4 regions of the Paraburkholderia sp. BL6665CI2N2 genome follow, and region 4 is predicted to be linked to each of the others. Evidence: predicted binding sites of a transcription regulator. Region 4 holds the regulator's gene; each other region holds the start of a gene.

Region 1 (3,889 bases), 2.9 Mb from region 4:
ATCGCCGGCAGGAACGAACGCATCAGGCCCACGCCGATCAGGCTGCCGAGCGCGCCCCAGCGCAGCACCGCCGCATATTCGCCAACGTTGTGCGCAAGCAGCGCGGGTTCGCCGAAGGCGAGCAGGACCGGCCCGGCGAACGAGAGCAGGAAGAACGCCGGCACCGACAGCAGCACCGACAGCACCAGGCCGGTCCAGTAGATGTGCGGCACGCGGCCTTCGTCCTGGGCGCCGCGTGCGTGCGACACGCTCACGCTGACCGAGGTCAACACGCCCTGCAGCAGCGTGACCACCACGAAAAACAGATTCGCGCCGAGGCCGCCGGCGGCGAGCGCGTCGGGGCCGAGCGAGCCGAGCAGGATCGTGTCGGTGACGCCCATCGCCATTTGCGAAAGCTGCGCGATGGCGAGCGGCGCGGCGAGCCGCGCGGTGTCCGCCGCATGGCGGGTCAGGGTCGGCGGCCGGGCGGCCACCCGGGTGATGCCGGATTGAGTCATGGAGCGCCTGGCGGCGGAAGTGGCGACAGCGCGACGGCGGGCGCGACGAACGCGCGAGCGGTGGCGAGGGCAGCGGCTCGATGAGCCTCGGCGGACGCTCGAGGCAGCCGCCGGCCGGTGTGTCAGCCGATTGTTGGTCTGTTGAAACTGACAGCTTATTGCTTAGGCGCGGCGATGTCGATGGAAGAGGCACGATTTTGGTGCGTGCGTTCCTCCGAGTTTTCGGACCGCGGGGTGACGGGCCCGTGTTTTAGCTCCGCTCATTAGCTCCGCCGGTTAGCGGTGTATCAGGCCTCGTGGACGGCAATCCGCGTGTCGCCGAGCAGGACGACCTGACCCGCGCGGATCTTGCACGTTTTACGCGTTTCAACCCGCCCGTCGACGGTGACCGCACCGTCCGCCACCATCATTTTTGCCGAGCCGCCGCTGTCCGCCAGCCCCGTTATCTTCAGGAGATTGTGCAGTTCGACGTAGTCGCCGGTGAGCGTGAAATCGAGGTTGGGCATGGCGTTTGCACCTTCAGGCAAAGGGTTCGCATCATAAGCCAGAAGCTTGCCCTGGATGAAGTTCGCGGTGTGCGCCGCCGTCATGTGAGCATCTGCAAGCAGATGTTATGCGTTTGTCAGAAAGTGAAACGTTCCGTAACGGTGGTCGTAAAACACGAACTCCACTCGTAAAGTGCAGGTCAGTAGGGAAAGCCTGCTCGATTTTTATCTGGCAGCGAGCAGACCGGGCGAGGACGCAGACCGCGCTCATGAGCGCTGAAATGCGCAGAGCCGGACCGGTCGCCCGCGTCACAAAAACCTTAGAGAGGATTAGCCATGACCCAGATTCGTACGCTTCTGATCGGTACCGCCTTCACGGCCCTTGCTTCCACAGCCGCGTTCGCACAGACCGCGCAACCGGCAGCGGGCGCGGAAGGCCAGCCGCAGGTTCAGATGCAAGTCAATGACGCGGCGCCCGCCGCGCAGGGCGTGCAGCCGGTGACGCCGGCGCCGACGCGTCTGACGGCGTCGGGCTCAACCGACCCGCTGGTGCAGAAGCGCGACGCCAACGCGAAGGCTAATGCCGAGTATCGCGCGTCGAAGAAGGCATCCAAGGCGGAGCTGAAGGATCAGCAGAAGGCCGCCAAGCTTCAGTACAAGGAGCAGGTGCGCGACGCCAAGATCAATCAGAAGGCGGATAAGCAGACCGCCAATAACGAAATGAAGATGAACATGCAAGGCCAGACGGGCGACCAGTCGGACGGCGCCGACGTCAAGCATTGAGGCTGAGTTTCGACCGAGCGGCGCGGCGGCGCGGTTCGCCGCCACGGCCGCTGCGTTACCGGACTGCTGAGTCCGGGCATCTCGTTTCAACGGAGGTATCGCATGAGCATCGCAAATTCCACGAAGACCACGCTTGTCGCCGCGTTGATCGCGGGCTGCCTGTCGTCCGCTGCATTCGCGCAGGCTAGCGATCCGGCCGCGGCGCCGGTCACCCACGCCGACAAGAAGGCAGCCAAGGAACAATCGAAGGCGGACAAGAAAGCGTCCGTCGCGCAGGCCAAGGCCGACAAGAAGAAGACCGATGCGCAGGCCGACGCCGATAAGGCCGCTGCCGACGCAAACGTCAAGGACGCGAAGAAGCAATAGCAGACTTCGCGCCTCAGGCCGACGCGGGGCGCGCGGACGTCTCGATGTCGTGCCTGCGAAAAATGGCCCGTGCACACTCGTGCGACGGGCCATTTTTTGTGCTCGTATTCGCCCGCGCGGCCCACATGAAATGCAGACCTCGCATCCGGCTAAAAAAGGGTCGCTTGTCGGCGTGGGTTGTATGGATATACAGTATGCGTCGCCGCTCTGAATCCATCCAACGCCTAAAACAATCGTGCTTCCAGTCGCCGAACCTGCGCCTTCCTCGCCGTCCCCGACGTCGCCGACTTCCGACACCGCCGCCTGGCTGGCGAAGCTCAACGACGCGCAGCGCGAAGCCGTCGACTACGGCGCCGACACGCCCGCCGCACCGCCCGGCGCGCTGCTGGTGATTGCCGGCGCCGGCTCCGGCAAGACCAATACGCTTGCGCACCGGGTCGCCAATCTGGTGGTGAAGGGCGCCGATCCGCGCCGCATCCTGCTGCTGACCTTTTCGCGCCGCGCGGCGCTCGAAATGACCCGGCGCGTCACGCGCATCGCCGGCGCGGCGCTCGGTTCGCGAGCCGCGCTCGCGCAAGGGCTGACGTGGTCGGGTACGTTCCATAGCGTCGGCGCGCGGTTGTTGCGCGAATACGCGGATCTGATCGGTCTTGCGCCGGCCTTCACGATCAACGACCGCGAGGATTCCGCCGATCTCATGAACCTCGTGCGCCACGAACTCGGGCTGTCGGCGAAAGAGCGGCGTTTCCCGGCCAAGGGCACGTGCTTTGCCATTTACTCGCGCGTCGTGAACACCGGCGCGTCGCTCGGCCAGGTGCTGGACAAGGCGTTTCCGTGGTGCCGCGAATGGGAGGCCGATCTGCGCATGCTGTTCGCGTCTTACGTTGAAGCGAAGCAGAAGCAGAGCGTGCTCGACTACGACGACCTGCTGCTCTACTGGTCGCACATGGCCGCCGAGCCGGCCATTGCCGCCGACCTGTCGGGACGCTTCGATCACGTGCTGGTCGACGAATACCAGGACACCAATCGTCTGCAGGCGTCGATCCTGCTCGCGTTGAAACCGGACGGCCGCGGCCTGACCGTGGTCGGCGACGACGCCCAGTCGATCTATTCGTTTCGCGGCGCGACCGTGCGCAACATTCTCGATTTCCCCGCGCATTTCGACCCGCCGGCCAAACAGGTCACGCTGGAGCGCAATTACCGCTCGAGCGCGCCGATCCTGGCGGCGTCGAACGCGGTGATCGAATTGGCCAGCGAGCGCTACACGAAGAATCTGTGGACCGACAAGGCCTCCGCTCAGCGCCCGCGTCTGGTGACCGTCGCCGATGAGGCGGATCAGGCGCGCTACATCGTCGAGCAGGTGCTGGAAGCGCGCGAGCAGGGCATGAAGCTCAAGTCGCAAGCGGTGCTGTTCCGCGCCGCGCACCACAGCGCCGCGCTGGAGATCGAACTGACCCGGCGCAACATTCCGTTCGTGAAGTTCGGCGGGCTGAAGTTTCTCGACTCGGTGCACGTGAAAGACGTGCTTGCCGTGCTGCGTTGGGCGGAAAATCCGCGTGATCGCGTGGCCGGGTTTCGCGTCGTGCAGTTACTGCCGGGCGTGGGACCGGCTACCGCGGCAAAGGTGCTCGACGAGGTCGTCGCGCGCGCGGGCAGCGGCAACCCCGCCGACACCGCCGGCGGCGCGCTGGCGGCCTTCGCCGCGCCGGCTCGGGCGCAGGAAGACTGGCATCCGTTCGTCAAGCTGATGTCGAGCGT
Region 2 (3,889 bases), 600 kb from region 4:
TTGAATGGTGCATCGAGATAATCTTTCAGGCTGACCTTCACGCGCAGCAAGGCGGTCAGCGCCGTGGCGCCAAGCGTGACAATCACCGCCGGGCGCACCGCGTGCATCTCCCTCTCGAGCCAGTAAGAACACGCTTCGATCTCACGCTGTCCCGGCGTTTTGTGCAGCCTGCGCTTGCCGCGCGGTTCCCACTTGAAATGCTTCACCGCGTTGGTCAGATAGACCTGCTCGCGCGACAAGCCGGCGCGCGTGATCGCAGTCTCCAGCAATTGCCCCGCCGGCCCGACAAACGGCTGGCCGCTCAGATCTTCCTGGTCGCCGGGCTGCTCGCCGATCAGCATGATGCGCGCGTCGCCTGGCCCCGAACTTCCGACAGCTTGCGTCGCATTGCGCCACAGGTCGCAACGCCGGCAGGTATCGAGCGACGAGGGCTGGACGCGAATCGGTTGCGCCATGTCCGCTTCGATCGGAATGATTTTGCCGCCCAGCGCGCCGACGCCGCTCGCCTGCGCCACACGGCGCGCGCCGCTTTTCGCTTCGCTGATCATGGCCGGGATCAGATGACCTTCCGGCAAGCCTTTCCAGAAGCGTACCGGCATGTGCTGTTCAAGCGCTGCCTCGTTCAGCCGCGCCGGATTGAACGTGCTGCGGTAGTAGGCGAGCCATAGCGCCTCGGCTTCGTCGGCGGTATCGCAACGATGGTCACGGGGTAGGGCGCGGCGCTGCTTCAGATGCAATTGCTGACCGTCCCAGAAAGCCGCGCCGCGCGGCGTGGTGATCATCCAGGTCGCGCGCCCCATGCGTTGCGCAAAATGTTCCGCGGCCCACGGCAACACATCATGCTCGGGTTCGTACCAGGCGATGTATTCGGGCGTCTGCACCGCCGACATTGACGCCGACGCCTGCTTGCGAAACCGCACGTAGGCAATCATGTCGTGCTTGGCGCGCCGCACGCTTTTGGCCATGCGATAAAGGCGTGCGCCGTCCGCGTCCGCCGGCGAGGCGGCCGCGCGGTCGCCGTGATGCCAGCGCCACAGGACCTTGTACAGAAACGCCCAACGCTGTAATTCGCGGCACAGGGCGGCGTCTTGCAAGAGCGCCGCTAGCTCCTTCGAAACATGCACGGCGGTGGATCGAGCCTCTGCTTCCTCTGACGTCGTGCCATAGTCGAACAGCGCCTGCTCCTGCGATAACTCAGGTTCCTGCTTGATGCGCCATTCGATCGTCTCCGGCGCGAGGCCTTCAGCTAAAGCGCCGAGCGATGCGGCGCGCCAGGCGACGAAATGGTCTTCGATAACAATGGCACGCATTGCGACGCTTCACAACAACGCCAGTTGCACCGGCGGCGCCAACACCCGGCGCAAGCGGGCCGACGACGTGTCATGCAGCGCCGCGCGATAGTCTTGCGTCACGACAAATGGCTTGATCTTTTCCAGCGGACAACGCAGCCGCACGAGGTCCTCGTAGCGCACCCGGCGCGAACGCCGTAACTCCACCAAACGTTTTGCGTTGCGCATGCCGATGCCCGGCACGCGCGCAATCATGCGCAGCGGCGCGCGGTTCAGGTCGACCGGAAACTGCTCGCGATGCGCTAACGCCCACGCGAGCTTCGGATCGATGTCGAGCGACAGGTTGCCGGGCTGTTCGAACAGTTCGTCCGCACTGAAGCCGTAGCCGCGCATCAGGAAATCCGCCTGATACAGCCGGTGTTCGCGTAACAACGGCGGCGCCTGAGCCGGCAAGGCAGAGGGACTGTCGGGAATCGGGCTGAAGGCGGAGTAGTAGACGCGCTTGAGCTTGTATGACCCGTAGAGCGTCGCGGCGGTCTGCAAGATCGTGCTGTCGTTCGTCTGATCCGCGCCGACGATCATCTGCGTGCTTTGGCCCGCGGGCGTGAACTTCGGCGCTCTGGCGTCGCCATGCGCTTCTTCCTGCGCAAGGCGGATCGAGCCCATGGCGAGCTTGATGGTGCGCACGTTCTTTTCGGGCGCGAGCAGCGCGAGGCTGCTGTCCGTAGGCAGTTCGATGTTCACGCTCAAACGGTCGGCATAACGCCCGGCTTGCGCAATCAACTGCGGATCGGCGTCGGGAATCGTCTTCAGATGAAGATAGCCGCGAAACTGATGATCCTCACGCAACGACTGGGCGACGCGCACGAGCTGTTCCATCGTGTAGTTCGACGACTGAATGATTCCGGAACTCAGAAACAATCCGTCGATGTAATTGCGCCGATAAAAATCCAGCGTCAGGTCGACAACTTCCTCGGGCGTGAAGCGCGCGCGGGGCACGTTGCTCGAGCGCCGGTTGACGCAGTACTGACAGTCATACAAACAGAAATTGGTGAGCAGGATTTTCAGCAGCGAGACGCAGCGCCCGTCTGGCGTGAAACTGTGGCAGATGCCCGCGCCGGTGCTTGCGCCGAGGCCTGCAATGCCGCGCGAGCCGCGTTTGGGCGCGCCGCTGCTTGCGCATGACGCGTCGTACTTCGCGGCGTCGGCCAATACTTCCAGCTTTTTGAGCAGTTCCACGTTGCCACCAATACTGTATGGATGTACAGTATTGTACGTGGGGAGGCGGTGACTGCAAGCGGTTTTTTATCGGAAACGGGCGTTGGCTTCGGTGCGTATCCGGCGAACAAGCGGGCCGAAAGCGCTACAAGGGAAACGGCTGTGGGCGGAATTGTGCTGCCTTTGCCTGCAACGGGGAGCTATCTCAAGAGTAACGACCGGGTTTGATAAAGGCGATCGCGAAACTCGCACAGTCGAGCGGTCAGGATAGAGCAGCTATCGCGGGTCAGCCCGCACAATGAACGGAGATTCATCGACATGCCGGCTTTATCCGGTCAGGAACGCCATGCCTGAACAACTTTGGCTGCCTGGGCTCGAGGCGCCGCCAACGCCGACGGACGGCCTGTTCTTCGCCGTCTTTCCCGATGCCGCCACAGCGGCCGGCATCTCGAAGCTCGCGCAACAGCTTTGCGGGGAGACGCGCGCGCGGAGCAAGCCGCTTGCGGCGGGTCGTCTGCATGTCACTTTGCATCACCTGGGAAATTTCGCCGGTGGTTTGCCGCAAAAGCGAGTCGATGCGGCGATGCAGGCGGCTGCGTCGATCAGAATGGAGCCGTTTAGCGTCGAATTCGACACGGCGGTCAGCTTTGCCTTGAAGCTACGACCGGGCCCGCTGGTGTTGGGCGGAGGCGAAGGCGTCGCCGGCTTGCACGTACTGCACGACGCCTTGGGTCGTGCGTTGCAGAGCGCCGGTTTGGGTGAGCACGCGGTCTCGTCCGCGGCGCAGTACACACCGCACGTCACGCTGGCGTATGGAATGCCATGGGCCGCGGCACGCTCCGTCGAGCCGGTCTGCTGGAACGTGCGTGAGTTTGCGTTGATGCACAGTTTGCTTGGGCGTACGCGGCATGTCGCGTTGGCGCGCTGGACTTTGACCGGCGCCGAATCCTAGCGCGCGTCGCCCTGGGTGACGGCGGTGTATCGAAGGACGCTGTGCTAGAACCGCATGCCGGTTGCGCAACCGCCGGCGAAACCGGCACCGCTTCCGCCCGCGCCACCGCAGAACACGCCGCAACCGGAGAGCGCGAACGCCATGGTGACGCCGGCCAGCGTCGCGCGCAGCCACGGTTTTCGAATGCGCTTGCCTGGATTGATGAGATCCGCGGCCGGCTGCGGACTGATGCGGGCATGGAGAGCGATGGAGGTGTGACTGCGGCTTGAAGTGATCATTCGGGGTTTCATGGCGTGGATGACTGTGGGAGCGGTGAGGGAAGGCGTGCAGAGCGCCGTCTGCTGAAAGTGTTTTGTCAGATTTGGCCGTGGAAAATGGGGCGGTAAGTGCCGCGGTAACGAATCGCCGAGGCTAGCGCACGACTGTGTGC
Region 3 (3,889 bases), 510 kb from region 4:
GTCCTGCACCGACATCTGCAGCACATTCTCCGGTCCCAATCGCGCGCTCAGGCGTTCGAGCAGACGCGCAATCGAATCGCCATCGGATTCGGGCATGGGAAACAAGGTGTCCGACTGGCCGGCATATTCGCCGATTTGATCCGCTATCAGCTTCAACTCGATAACCGGTGCCGCCAGCACGGTCTGATTCAATTTTTCCCGCAGCAACCAGATCAGATGCTCGGCATCGCGTGACGGTATGGCCCACGCGACCTTCAGGCTTGATGTCTTCGGTGCATGACGCGACGCCAATTCATGCTCGAGCAGCAACGTATAGCCGCTGAGCGCCGCATGATGCGCGCTCAGCCAGCCGGCCAACTGCACGATCAGTCGACGCGCGGCGAACAGCAACGCATCCGCGTTATCGACCCGGGAGGGCAACTCCAGTTGCGCATGAAACGACGCCGGCGCACGAAACGATTCGCGTGGATCCGGGCGCGTGCCGTACGCCTGTGCCAGCAAATCAAGAATGCCGCCGCCGAAACGTCGCACGACACCGGAGCGTGGCAATTGACGCAAATCGGCCAGCGTCGCGCAGCCGACATGCGCAAACGCCTCGCGATGCGTTTGCGTGACCGGCAGCAGCGATACGGATAAGCCATCGAGGACACGCGCGAGTGAGGTCTCCTTGACCACGTGCCAACGATTCTTCTGCCGAACGGCGCGGGCCTGCGCCAATAGCCACGCGCCCCAGGCAGTCGGCGCACAGGCGATGCGCGCCGTATAGCCGAATTCCGCCACAGTGGCAGACACCCGCGACAACAACGCGCGCAAGCCGCCAAACAACCTCAACCCGGAGCCGACTTCCAGCAGCAGGGTGTGCGCGTCGGCAAGCGACACTTTGGGTGTGTACGTCAGCAAGGCAAGCGCTATGGCTTCGAATGCCTGAGTTTCGCGGGCGACATCGGCAGCAAGCAGTTCGAGCCCCGGCGCCAACGCCAAGGCATACGAACGCGAATGCCCCGCGTGCACGCCGGCACGCAGTGCGTCGAAATCCGGCATCAGGATGTGCGCGTGGTCGGCTAGCGCGTAACAGCGCTCTTCGACGATGTTGTCGGCATCGTGAAGTTGGCTTGTCTCATCGCTCGATTCACGCCGATTCGGCTTCGCGAGCGAACCATCCGGGAGCGGCGCGAGAGGCTTCACCGCTTCCAGCGACAAGAGTGGCAATGTGACTGCGATCCACAGCATGTTTGATCTCTGGCCCTTGATGGCCACCGACTCCGTTTTCCGGCAACAAGACGCTTTGTAAAGGTAAAACGAGACGAAGAGGCTCGGCTAGCGGCGGCCCGCGACGCTTGAAGATGTCGATCGACAAACCAATCTCCTGCAGCCATTGACGACGATTGATCGTCTGCGCATTGGCCGGCAGCAGCGGCTCGCAGATCATTCGCAATGGCGCCGGGGAAGATTGCGTGGCGGCCTCGACAGGCCGAATCAAAAATGCCAGCGATGCCGATTCTTGAGCCGCCACTTGCAGACGCCTGACTTTGTCGGCACGAGCATTCGGCAGCCAAACCAGGACCGCGCCGATGCCGTCCTGCTTCAAGGCCTGAGCGGCGGCCCACAAGGCCTGGTCTTCACTCGAGCGGACCCATAAGATTCGCTCGACATCGACACCCCAAGCTCTCAATGCGGCGGCGCACGGCTGATACGGAGGCGCCACGAGCATGACATGCCGCTTGACGTGTTTCGTCAGATGACACAATGCATGGGCTAGCAGACGTACTTCACCAACTCCACCATGCTCGATCAACAATTCCGTCAGACCGCCAGCTGCCCAACCTTGTCCCGGCAACACCCGATCCAGCGCGGCATAGCCGCTGGAAATCACACGCGAATCTGCCTCGGCAAGTTCATTGCCCTGCCATACCTGACGCCGTAATTGGGACGTCAGGGCGGTCGTCGCAAGCTGAATTGCTGCTGTCATAGACACGCTCTTGAATTAGGGAATGCTCCGCCCTGCCGGCATCGAGCAAGCATGAGGTGACGAGTTTTTACTGTATATTTATACAGTATTTTGGGATGAATGTTAAGACAGAGGGATGCTGACAAGTTGGCGCGGGGAGGGCACTGGCAACCGACTGAGATCGTTGGCTAGCTCCATCCGCCAAGACGGGTTTGCCGACCCCTACCTCGCAATCGACGGATCCTGCGGCGTGAAGGTGTGGATGCCGGACGGGCGTATCTGGAACTGACGGGCTACGCGGATGCGCGGCGGATGGGGCGGGAGTGAAGGGGGTTATACGGCGGGGGTTGTAAACGCAGAAACCCCACCTTTTCGGGGTGGGGTTTCTGTTTGCTGCTGGGGAGCCTGACGATTACCTACTTTCACACGGGTAATCCGCACTATCATCGGCGTGGAGTCGTTTCACGGTCCTGTTCGGGATGGGAAGGGGTGGGACCGACTCGCTATGGTCATCAGGCATGACTTGTTGCTGCACTGCTCGTGGAGCAATGCAGCCAATCGGGAAGAAGTAGTTTCTGGTGATGCTCACCAGAGGTAAAGCTGTTGGGGTTGTGTTGTTTCTGGCACAACACGATCACTTAACCTGAGTGTCCTTGCCCCCTTCGGGGGTGGGATGCCCGTCAGTGCTGAAGCACTAACGATCATCGCAAAACACACCTGTTATAGGATCAAGCCTTACGGGCAATTAGTATCAGTTAGCTTAACGCATTACTGCGCTTCCACACCTGACCTATCAACGTCCTGGTCTTGAACGACCCTTCAAGGGGCTCGAAGCCCCGGGGATATCTCATCTTAAGGCGAGTTTCCCGCTTAGATGCTTTCAGCGGTTATCTCTTCCGAACATAGCTACCCGGCGATGCCACTGGCGTGACAACCGGTACACCAGAGGTTCGTCCACTCCGGTCCTCTCGTACTAGGAGCAGCCCCCTTCAAATATCCAGCGCCCACGGCAGATAGGGACCAAACTGTCTCACGACGTTTTAAACCCAGCTCACGTACCTCTTTAAATGGCGAACAGCCATACCCTTGGGACCGGCTACAGCCCCAGGATGAGATGAGCCGACATCGAGGTGCCAAACACCGCCGTCGATATGAACTCTTGGGCGGTATCAGCCTGTTATCCCCAGAGTACCTTTTATCCGTTGAGCGATGGCCCTTCCATACAGAACCACCGGATCACTATGACCTGCTTTCGCACCTGCTCGACTTGTCGGTCTCGCAGTTAAGCACGCTTATGCCATTGCACTATCAGCACGATTTCCGACCGTACCTAGCGTACCTTCGTACTCCTCCGTTACACTTTGGGAGGAGACCGCCCCAGTCAAACTGCCTACCATGCACTGTCCCCGATCCGGATTACGGACCAAGGTTAGAACCTCAAACAAACCAGGGTGGTATTTCAAGGGCGGCTCCACGCAGACTGGCGTCCACGCTTCAAAGCCTCCCACCTATCCTACACAGACCGGTTCAAAGTCCAATGCAAAGCTACAGTAAAGGTTCATGGGGTCTTTCCGTCTAGCCGCGGGGAGATTGCATCATCACAAACACTTCAACTTCGCTGAGTCTCGGGAGGAGACAGTGTGGCCATCGTTACGCCATTCGTGCAGGTCGGAACTTACCCGACAAGGAATTTCGCTACCTTAGGACCGTTATAGTTACGGCCGCCGTTTACCGGGACTTCAATCAAGAGCTTGCACCCCATCATTTAATCTTCCGGCACCGGGCAGGCGTCACACCCTATACGTCCACTTTCGTGTTTGCAGAGTGCTGTGTTTTTATTAAACAGTCGCAGCCACCAGTTTATTGCAACCCCTTCACCCTCTGCCCGCAGGGGCATCAAGCTACAGGGGCGTACCTTATCCCGAAGTTACGGTACCAATT
Region 4 (3,889 bases):
CAGAGGCGTTCGGCTTCTTCCATGAAGTGCGTGGTCAGCAGAATGGTCTTGCCGCGCGCGAGCAGCGAGCGCAGCCGCTCCCAGATCAGATGCCGCGCCTGCGGATCGAGGCCGGTGGTCGGTTCGTCCATGATCAGCACATCGGGATCGTTGACGAGCGCGCGCGCCAGCGTGAGGCGCCGCTTCATGCCGCCGGACAACTCGCTCACGCGCGCGTCCGCCTTGCTTTCGAGCCGCGCGAATTCGAGCAGCGAAGGCGCCATCGCACGGCATTGCGCGGCGCTCAAACCGAAGTAGCGGCCGAACACCAGCAGGTTCTCACGCACCGTGAAGTCGGGATCGAGATTGTCGAACTGCGGCACCACGCCGACGCGCGCCCGTGCCACGCGCGCGCGGCCGGGGATCGGCTCGCCGCACAGACGGATCGTGCCCGCGTCCGGCGCGGCGATGCCGAGCAGCATACGCAACGTGGTGGTCTTGCCCGCTCCGTTCGGGCCGAGCAGGCCGAAGCATTCGCCGGCGTTGACATGAAACGACAGTCCATCGACGACCGTTTTTTCGCCGTAGCTTTTTTTGACTTGATGAAATTCGATGGCGGCTTCGGGCATGGATCGAACGAGTCTCCAAGGAGGGCGTGAATGACGTGAATGACGTGAGTGGCCGGGGGAGGCGGCCTATTCTAGGGCATCGGCGCGACACTGTTGGTTCGCCCCGACAATCCGAAGCCGGTTTCTTGCACTGCGGCATCGACGCGCGGAGACCCTCCCAGCGGCTCGCGCACCTGTTTAGGGCGTGGTTAGAGGGTGGTCAGCGCACACTTAGCGTTTTCCATCCCTTGCAACCTGAATTGCGGCGCACCATGATTAATTGAGAATCGCGCGTCCCGCGCGAAGGGAGAAAAATCATGGCGAGCTACCAGAAAATCCTGCTGTGCTACGACGGCTCGCGCGAAGGCCGCAAAGCACTCCGTTGCGGCGCCGACTTGGCGTTGGATCTGAAAGCGGAAACGCATTTGCTGTCCGTCGTTGACATGCGCTCGAGTATTGCGCAAAGCGCGGGCCTGCTGACCGACGTGGCCTGCGGCAGTTTCGAAAAGACCGCACGCGACATCCTGCAGGAAGGCGTTGATTGGCTCACCGAGCGAGGCGTCACCGCACAAGGGCATTTTGCATTCGGCCATCCGATCGATGAGATCGCCACTCTCGCCAATGAACTGCATGTCGACCTGGTCGTGGTCGGCCACCGTTGCCGCACGGGTTTGTCGCGATGGTGGATGGGCGCGGGCAATACGCCGCTGCTCGACCGTGTCTCGTGCAGCATTCTGGTGGCGTGTTCTTCGGCGCAGGAGCAGCAGCAAGCGGCGGCTTGATGCGCATGTCGGCCATTGAGGGCGGTTGGCTGGGGGTCGGGTACTCCGGCCTCACTACCCGATGGCCTTGACGTCATAACGAAGTCGCTGCACGACTCGTCACGACTCGCCGAATAATTGGCGCGATCAAGGGATCCGCGCCATACAAAGCCGACGTGCCGCGATCACTCGTTCAGATTGACCGCGGCCAGCTTCCACGTGAATATCCCTTCGCGCCGAAAGATCGCCGAGTAACGCGCGTCGCCGGCGCCATGCTGGTACGTGACGACAAACTCGTTGAGCCCACGATAGCCCGCCGTGGTCTGCGGCGGTTGCGGGGGCGTGGTGTTGGCATTCCCGTTCGCCGCGTTGCCGGCAGGAGGCGCTGCCGGTGCCGGTGCGGTCGCGGCGGCGTCGGACGGATTGTTCGCGGCCGGCGGCGCGGGCGGCCGCTCACCCGGATCGCCGCGCGGCGGCATGCCGTTCAGCAAGGCCGCGACACCGTCCGGTGTGGCATAGGCATCCACGAGCGGGCCGATCAACGCGACGCCGATCATCGCGCCGATGGCGGCCAATGGATTGCCGTTGCTGTGCGCGCCAAGCCGGCGTGTCAGCAGGCCGGCGACCTGTTCCTTCAGGCTCTCACGCAACGCAGGGAAGTCGACGTACTGATTGACTGTTTGCGCGTCGCGCGCATCGGCCGCGCGTTTGAGATTGTTCAGCGCGATGTACGGCGACGCATAAGCAAACCCCAGTGCGGCGATCACCACGCTCACGATTAGCGTGACGATCAGCGGCTTTGTGGCGCCGCCTCTGCTGCCGCGTTGGGTATGTTTCGGAACTGCCATCGAGTGGGACTCTCCATCAGGTGTGATCTAACGTGGACCGCGGCCACGCGAAAACGATCCCACGCAATGCAATCTCTCGCCGCCCGCTCAAGACAGGGTCATCACGACTCGAACACCGCGCCATGGACGTTGGCTTCGTCGGCGATGCAGCGGTCGATCATGCGGCAAACCGCGTCCATCGTGCCGACCATGATGAGACGCGACGGCCCGTGATAGACCCGCACCGGTGCGCGACGCGCGGGTTCGGCCGTATTCAGGCCGGAATTCAACGACACGCGGGCAAACGCCGGCAACGACGAAGGCAAGCTCGACGCAGCCTCGGGCGAGTCGAACAGCGACGGTGTGCTGCGCGTGGCCGCCTCGATCAATGAGCAGGGCACCAGCTTGCGAAGGTGACGCAGACGACCGAACTGGCGAAAGGGCAGCAGGCGGGCAAGACGTTCCATGAGACTCTCCAGACGATGCAACGTTGATGCGGCGTTGATGCAGTGTCGATGCGACATTGACGCGGCTTTTTATTCTGTTGAACGCGCAAAAGGGTTAGAACTGGGTTAGAACTCGCCGGGGCGGATCAGCCCCACGGCGATACCCTCCAGCGCGAACTCCGCACTGCCGGTTTCAACGAAGATGTTTTCGTAATCGGGGTTCTCGGCGATCAGTTCGAGCCCGTTCGGCCGGCGCTTCAGGCGCTTGACCGTGACGTCGTCGCCGAGCCGGGCAATGATGATCTGGCCGTCTTTTGCTTCGCTGCGCTTTTGCACCGCGAGCAGGTCGCCGTCGAAGATGCCCGCGTCGCGCATGGACAGTCCGCGCACCTTCAGCAGGTAATCGGGCTTGCTCGAGAACAGCGCCGGGTCGCACGCGTAGTGCTGCGAGATATGTTCCTGCGCGAGGATCGGGCTGCCGGCGGCAACGCGCCCGATTAGCGGCAGCGACAGTTGCATGATGCTGGCGTGCGGCAGCGTGAACTGGTGCGGCGAGTCTTCCGGACCGGCCAGCAGGCGAATGCCGCGCGATGCGCCGGCCGCGAGTTCGATCACGCCCTTGCGGGCGAGTGCGCGCAGATGTTCTTCTGCCGAATTGGCCGAGCTGAAACCCAGCTCGGCGGCGATCTCCGCGCGGGTGGGCGGAAAGCCGGTGCGTTCGATAGCCCTGCGGATCAGATCGAAAACCTGCTGCTGTCGTGCGGTGAGTTTGGTCATGGCGCCACTGTATGTATGAACAGGTGACTGTATTTTTATACAGTATTCGGCGCAATTCAAGCTTTACTTTAAGTTCGGGGCGAAGGGCGGCGTTCCAGCGCCGTCAAACGATGCTTTAACAGCCGTTTTCGTTCAGCAACGCCTTATCCAGCTGTCGTTACCACTTTTGAGTATTAAAAAATGAAGAAACATTATTTTTAATGATGAAAGCCCTTCGATAGACTGGGCCTCCAGTTGACGTTCATGTGCACGTGACCGCGACACAAGAAAAGACACCACACGCTGTTTCAGCGGACAACGCGGAGAAAGTTGACATGAATCACCAAGGTACGGGGCTGGCAGGCAGGACGCAGAAACTGATCGCGGCGCTCGCATTGAGCGCGGCGGGCGCGCTCGGTGTGATGGCGCAGGCGCACGCCGCCGACACGACGCTGCTGAACGTCTCCTACGACCCGACGCGTGAGCTGTATCAGGACGTCAACCAGGCGTTC

The links. Region 4 encodes LexA, which represses DNA repair genes until DNA is damaged. Its sites were predicted from a motif close to ACTGTATNNNNATACAGT; they were not measured.
Region 1: B0G81_RS20385 (ATP-dependent helicase) is a predicted target of LexA. The motif match lies at 2,308-2,325, and genes of this name have one in related genera.
Region 2: B0G81_RS36415 (putative DNA modification/repair radical SAM protein) is a predicted target of LexA. The motif match lies at 2,541-2,558, and genes of this name have one in related genera.
Region 3: imuA (translesion DNA synthesis-associated protein ImuA) is a predicted target of LexA. The motif match lies at 2,039-2,056, and genes of this name have one in related genera.

Annotation. Positions count from the first base shown of each region.
Region 1 is NZ_SORC01000001.1:4,577,848-4,581,736, reverse strand. It holds gene B0G81_RS20405 (MATE family efflux transporter) at 1-497, opposite strand, end outside; gene B0G81_RS20400 (RNA-binding S4 domain-containing protein) at 785-1,003, opposite strand; gene B0G81_RS20395 (hypothetical protein) at 1,319-1,765, shown strand; gene B0G81_RS20390 (hypothetical protein) at 1,868-2,131, shown strand; gene B0G81_RS20385 (ATP-dependent helicase) at 2,367-3,889, shown strand, end outside.
Region 2 is NZ_SORC01000001.1:8,115,126-8,119,014, reverse strand. It holds gene B0G81_RS36420 (UdgX family uracil-DNA binding protein) at 1-1,310, opposite strand, end outside; gene B0G81_RS36415 (putative DNA modification/repair radical SAM protein) at 1,320-2,528, opposite strand; gene B0G81_RS36410 (2'-5' RNA ligase family protein) at 2,854-3,459, shown strand; gene B0G81_RS36405 (hypothetical protein) at 3,504-3,737, opposite strand.
Region 3 is NZ_SORC01000001.1:6,998,657-7,002,545, reverse strand. It holds gene B0G81_RS31425 (DNA polymerase Y family protein) at 1-1,230, opposite strand, end outside; gene imuA (translesion DNA synthesis-associated protein ImuA) at 1,130-1,969, opposite strand; rRNA gene rrf (5S ribosomal RNA) at 2,352-2,465, opposite strand; rRNA gene B0G81_RS31410 (23S ribosomal RNA) at 2,673-3,889, opposite strand, start outside.
Region 4 is NZ_SORC01000001.1:7,511,092-7,514,980, forward strand. It holds gene nodI (nodulation factor ABC transporter ATP-binding protein NodI) at 1-608, opposite strand, end outside; gene B0G81_RS33700 (universal stress protein) at 905-1,369, shown strand; gene B0G81_RS33705 (DUF2939 domain-containing protein) at 1,534-2,196, opposite strand; gene B0G81_RS33710 (hypothetical protein) at 2,298-2,642, opposite strand; gene lexA (transcriptional repressor LexA) at 2,748-3,398, opposite strand; gene B0G81_RS33720 (sulfate ABC transporter substrate-binding protein) at 3,713-3,889, shown strand, end outside.